Methylomonas sp. 11b: one gene and its partner. The protein of the gene in region 1 binds, or shares a complex with, the protein of each later gene. Links are inferred from orthologs where the notes say so. Each region holds a gene or a part of one and is shown in the gene's direction. Other genes may lie near its edges.

What was found.
Region 2: the proteins of rpsG (region 1) and tig are in contact, whole or in part, in a crystal structure (PDB 3GTY), measured with the Thermotoga maritima proteins. The link is inferred for Methylomonas sp. 11b from one-to-one orthologs. Residues at the interface, in WP_004081843.1 of Thermotoga maritima: Lys34, Lys52, Lys55, Glu59, Arg62, Gln63, Glu66, Asn67, Lys69, Val71, Arg95, Ala109, Lys110, Lys111, Gly112, Arg113, Pro114, Glu117, Glu121, Ile124, Ala125, Tyr127, Asn128, Asn129, Thr130, Gly131, Lys135, Asp139, Arg142, Met143; in WP_004081061.1 of Thermotoga maritima: Glu122, Val124, Val129, Leu130, Tyr133, Glu188, Gly259, Ile262, Tyr263, Glu266, Ser270, Glu273, Gln274, Glu277, Arg308, Gln311, Ile312, Ser315, Tyr316, Glu325, Arg329, Arg336, Leu363, Phe366, Trp367, Arg373, Leu377, Arg381, Leu384, Glu387.

Annotation. Positions count from the first base shown.
Region 1 is NZ_KI911557.1:2,337,857-2,340,680, reverse strand. It holds rpsG (30S ribosomal protein S7), read left to right. Parts: upstream 1-1,089; coding sequence 1,090-1,560; downstream 1,561-2,824. Other genes in the region: fusA (elongation factor G), read left to right, coding at 1,584-2,824; rpsL (30S ribosomal protein S12), read left to right, coding at 701-1,075; rpoC (DNA-directed RNA polymerase subunit beta'), read left to right, coding at 1-550.
Region 2 is NZ_KI911557.1:2,036,062-2,038,860, reverse strand. It holds tig (trigger factor), read left to right. Parts: upstream 1-651; coding sequence 652-1,947; downstream 1,948-2,799. Other genes in the region: clpX (ATP-dependent Clp protease ATP-binding subunit ClpX), read left to right, coding at 2,703-2,799; clpP (ATP-dependent Clp endopeptidase proteolytic subunit ClpP), read left to right, coding at 1,994-2,599; METH11B_RS26625 (DUF192 domain-containing protein), read right to left, coding at 1-390. UniProt on the Bacillus subtilis protein: Involved in protein export. Acts as a chaperone by maintaining the newly synthesized protein in an open conformation. Functions as a peptidyl-prolyl cis-trans isomerase.

The DNA of each region.
Region 1 (2,824 bases):
ATTACGTGGTATCGAAGAGTTGGCTGACTATCTGGTAAAAGAAATTCAGGATGTCTATCGTTTACAAGGTGTGAAAATCAATGACAAGCACATTGAGGCAATCATCCGTCAAATGCTCAGAAAAGTTGAGATTACCGCGTCTGGTGATACCGATTTTGTTAAGGGAGAGCAGGTCGAGCGCACCATGATTAACGCGGTTAACGACCAGGTTGAAAGAGAAGGGAAAATTCCGGCTAGCTACGATTCTTTGCTATTGGGCATCACGAAAGCATCGTTGGCCACTGAGTCATTTATTTCGGCGGCGTCGTTCCAGGAGACAACTCGTGTATTGACCGATGCTGCGGTAAGGGGTATCAGCGATAGCTTGAATGGCTTGAAAGAGAACGTAATTGTTGGGCGTCTCATTCCAGCGGGTACTGGTTTGGCTTACCATGAACAACGGCGTAAGAGAAGAGCTGCGGACTCTGGCTCCAGCTCAGAAACGGCTACCCAGGCCATTGAAGCGGTTGACGTTGAAGAGGCTTTGAAACAAGCATTGAATGTAGAGTAGAGATTCTCAAAAATGCTTGACCTGGTTCTATTGTAAAGGTATTATGTTCTGCTCACATCAGCCAATAGGTTTGGGCGGAGCTATATTGATCTGTGATTGCGCAGATTTCTTTATTGCTTATTAAACATTGCATATTCGGAGTAGTTAAGAATGGCCACGATCAATCAATTGGTCCGTAAGCCTCGTGCTAAAAAAATAGAGAAGACTAACGTTCCGGCGTTGGAAGCTTGTCCGCAAAGACGCGGGGTTTGTACCAGGGTTTATACCACAACCCCTAAAAAGCCGAACTCGGCTCTGCGTAAAGTTGCAAGGGTGAGGTTGACCAATGGTGCCGAGGTAAGTAGTTACATCGGTGGTGAGGGTCATAATCTTCAGGAGCATTCCGTGGTGTTGATCCGGGGTGGTCGTGTAAAAGATTTACCTGGTGTTCGCTATCACGTGGTTCGGGGAAGTCTCGATACTTCTGGTGTTAAGGATAGAAAATGTGGTCGCTCCAAATATGGCGCGAAAAGACCTAAGAAATAAAAGGTTGATAACAGATGTCAAGAAGAAGAGTTGCTGCAAAAAGAGTCATTAATCCGGATCCGCGTTTTGGTAGCGATATGTTGTCAAAATTCATGAATATGATCATGGAGGATGGTAAGAAGTCTGTCGCTGAGAAAATTGTTTACGGTGCGTTGGATGTCATTGAAGGTAAAGGCCATAAAGAGTCTTTAGATTTGGTTGCAAAAGCACTGGAAAATGTCCAGCCACGGGTTGAGGTTAAATCCCGCCGGGTTGGTGGTGCGACTTATCAGGTGCCTGTAGAGGTGCGTCCTGCTAGAAGGTTGGCGTTGTCGATGCGGTGGTTAATTGATGCTGCGCGCAAGCGCAACGAAAGAACAATGGCTGCTAAGTTGGCAGGTGAGTTGTTGGATGCATCGGAAGGTCGTGGAGCGGCAGCAAAGAAACGCGAAGATACGCATAGAATGGCGGAAGCGAATAAAGCGTTTGCTCATTATCGCTGGTAATAAAGTTACATTGGATTGTTGTTGTGGCTCGTAAGACGCCTATAGAGCGTTACCGTAATATAGGCATCATGGCTCATATCGATGCTGGAAAGACAACAACAACCGAGAGAATTCTGTTTTATACGGGTGTTTCTCACAAGATGGGCGAGGTCCATGATGGCGCCGCTACTATGGACTGGATGGAGCAAGAACAAGAAAGAGGGATAACAATCACCTCTGCGGCGACTACGTGCTTTTGGTTGGGTATGGAAAAGCAATATCCAGAGCATCGGATCAACATAATTGATACGCCAGGGCATGTTGATTTCACGATAGAAGTGGAGCGGTCGTTGCGTGTGTTGGACGGTGCGTGCGCTGTTTTTTGTGCTGTAGGTGGGGTAGAGCCGCAGTCGGAAACAGTGTGGCGTCAAGCGAACAAGTATCATGTGCCTAGACTGGCTTTTGTGAACAAAATGGATCGTTCCGGGGCTGATTTTTTGCGCGTCGTTGAGCAAATTAAGGTGCGACTAGGTGGTGTCGTAGTGCCGATGCAGCTGCCGATTGGGGCAGAAGAAGGTTTTAAAGGTGTTGTAGATTTGCTGAAAATGAAGGCTATCTACTGGGAAGATGCCAACATGGGTGTAGGCTTTACGGAAATGGAAATTCCAGCAGAACTGCAAGATCGCGCAAGAGAGTGGCGTGAACGTATGGTTGAGGCCGCCGCTGACGCATCTGAAGAATTGATGGATAAATACCTTGAAAAAGGTGTTTTGACAAACGAAGAAGTAAAGCAGGGTATAAGAGCGCAGGTTCTGCAGAATAAGTTGGTCCCGGCTTATTGCGGGTCGGCGTTTAAGAACAAAGGTGTGCAGTGTATTCTCGATGGCGTGATAGATTTTCTGCCGTCTCCTCTCGATATAAAGCCCGTAGAAGGTCTATCGGATGCGGAGAGTAATGCCGTTCGCAGTGCCTCTGATGATGAGCCTTTCTCAGCCTTGGCATTTAAAATAGCCACAGATCCATTTGTTGGAACACTGACTTTTTTCAGGGTTTATTCCGGATTGGTCAAGTCTGGAGATGTGGTTTTAAATGCTGGTAAGGGTAAAAAGGAAAGGGTTGGACGTATTGTGCAGATGCATGCCAACAGTCGCGTTGAAATCAGTGAAGTAAGGGCGGGTGAAATCGCGGCGTTTATTGGGCTGAAAGACGTAACAACCGGGGATACGCTTTGTGATATTGAAAAGCCGATTTTGCTCGAGAAAATGGAATTCCCTGAGCCGGTTAT
Region 2 (2,799 bases), 300 kb from region 1 along the record:
TATGTATCTGGCCGCTACTCTGGAATCGTAAATCCGGCACGGATCTCTGGGGCAGGGCTGTAAATTTTTTAACAGCCCTGCAATCCGGCCGTCTCCGGTTAAAAACACCACATCCAAAGCCAGTAAGGTATTTTTCATCCACACTGCGCGCTGAGTCTGATCTGGATACACAAAAAGCATGCCCTGGTTTTCGGCAAGTGTCTGGCGAAACATCAGTCCGTGTTCGCGTTCGCTTTCGTTAGCGGCGATGGCCGCGTAGACGATACGTTGTTGAGCTACAAATGTGATTGGGTTGTTGAAGTCTGTAAACGCGTCTGCTGAAGCCCCAGCGCTGTTGAGTGCCGCAAGAAAAGCAATTCCGAAAATTGTGCGGGAAAGATAAGAGTGCATACGGAGTGTCAGTAATATAAGGTTGTCTTTGAGAGTGCGGCTGATTATAATGCCGCGTTCAATTATTTAGCGAGCGTGGCGAAATTGGTAGACGCGCTGGATTTAGGTTCCAGTGGTAACCCCGTGGGAGTTCGAGTCTCCCCGCTCGCACCATATCCTGCGTTATTCGTAACGATACGACCTTAAGTTCCCCAGATCTAAACATCGCCGGCCGGTCTCCCAAAATATAAAACCGTATTTTTAATTTTTTGAGGTAATGCAATGCAAGTTTCTGTCGAGAAGACATCAGAGTTAAGCCGAAAAATGACTGTTAGCATTCCTGATGCCGTGGTTCAGGAGAAAATGGAAACTCGCTTTAAAAAACTCGCTCGCGAAGTCAAAGTGGATGGATTCCGTCCGGGTAAAGTGCCGGCGAGCATGGTGAAAAAGCTGTACGCCGATAGAGTTAGAAACGAAGTAACCGGCGACTTGATTCAATCGACTTATTTTGAAGCGCTGCAACAACAGGATTTGAACCCTGCCGGTCATCCGCATATCCAGCCTACCGAGAAAGCCGAGGGTTTTGAATACATCGCCGAGTTTGAAGTCTATCCGGAGATCGTACTGGATAGTGTTAGCGAATTGAAAGTGGACCGTCCTTTTGCAACTGTGGAACAGGCCGATGTCGATAACATGATCGAAAAACTGCGTCAGCAAAAGAAAACCTGGAACACTGTCGAGCGCGCTTCGCAGGATGCTGACCGGGTAACCATTCATTTCTCCGGCGTGGCCGATGGCGAGAATTTTACCGACGGTAAGGTCGAAAATTACCAGGTGGAAATCGGCGGCAAACAAATGATTCCCGGTTTCGAAGACGAATTGAAAGGCTTGGTCGCCGGTGCGAGCAAAACCTTTTCTGTGACGTTCCCAGAGCAATACAACAGCGAAAAATTAGCCGGTAAAGTTGCCGAATTTGAGATCGAGTTGGTTAAAGTCGAAGAGCCGGTTTTGCCTGTCGTCGATGCGGAATTTATCAAGGCTTATGGTGTTGAAGACGGCGAAGCGGCAAGTTTCCGTAGCGATGTTCGGGCTAACATGGAGAGAGAGCTGAACCAAGGTCTGAAAAACAAGTTAAAAAATGCAGTGATGGATGCCTTATACGAAAACATCGTGATAGCGATGCCTAACGCGTTGATCGATCAAGAAATTCAAGCGTTGATGAAACCTTATGCCGAACGCGCGAAAAACATGCGTTTGAAATTGGAAGACCTGAACTTGCCTAGGGATGCATTTGAAGGTCAGGCCAAGCGCCGCGTGGCCTTGGGCTTGATTTTGGGTGAAATCATTCAAAAGAATGACATCAAGGTCGATGCCGATAAAGTTCGTGCGGTAATTGATGACATGGCGAAGAGTTATGAGCGCCCCGAAGACGTTGTGAACTGGTATTATGCCGACAAGGCTAGGCTGAATGATGTGCAGCAGATGGTTTTAGAAGATCAAGCTGTTGCATGGATTGTCAGCCAGGCTAAAATCACCGATGTAACAGTTGGTTTTGATGATGTCATGGAAAAACAGTAACGAATGAGGGCTAAACGTGTTTAACCAAAATGTGATGAGCGAAATGATGGCGCCGCAAGCGGCGGGCGGTCTAGTGCCTATAGTGGTTGAACAAACAGCCCGTGGGGAAAGATCGTTCGATATTTATTCCCGTTTGCTGAAAGAGCGGGTAATTTTTCTAGTTGGCCAAGTGGAAGATTACTCGGCGAATCTGGTGGTAGCGCAATTGCTATTCTTGGAATCTGAAAATCCGGATAAAGATATTCACTTGTATATCAACTCTCCCGGCGGCTCGGTGACAGCAGGTATGTCGATCTACGATACCATGCAATTTATCAAGCCGGATGTCAGCACCATGTGCATCGGTCAGGCCGCCAGTATGGGGGCTCTATTATTGGCGGGCGGTGCGCAGGGCAAGCGCTATTGTTTGCCTCATTCCAGGGTGATGATTCATCAACCTTTGGGTGGTTTTCAAGGCCAAGCATCGGATTTTGATATTCACGCTCGGGAGATTTTGGCTATTCGTGATCGATTGAATAAAATCCTGGCTCATCATACCGGGCAACCGTTGGAAAAAATTCAGCAAGATACGGATCGAGATAACTTTCTGAGTTCTCAGCAAGCGGTTGATTACGGTTTGATCGACAAAGTATTAACTAGTCGTATTGCCTGATAAGTGTCGCGTCGCTTCGTCAAGAGTGCGATGTGATTTGAATGTTGGTTTTTGATATATTTCATCGCCATGACGAGGCAATGTATCACGGTGGAGTCTGTCTATGAGTAGAGACAAGAAAGGTAAAGACGATGAAAAACTTCTTTACTGTTCTTTTTGCGGTAAAAGTCAAAATGAAGTCAGGAAACTGATTGCAGGTC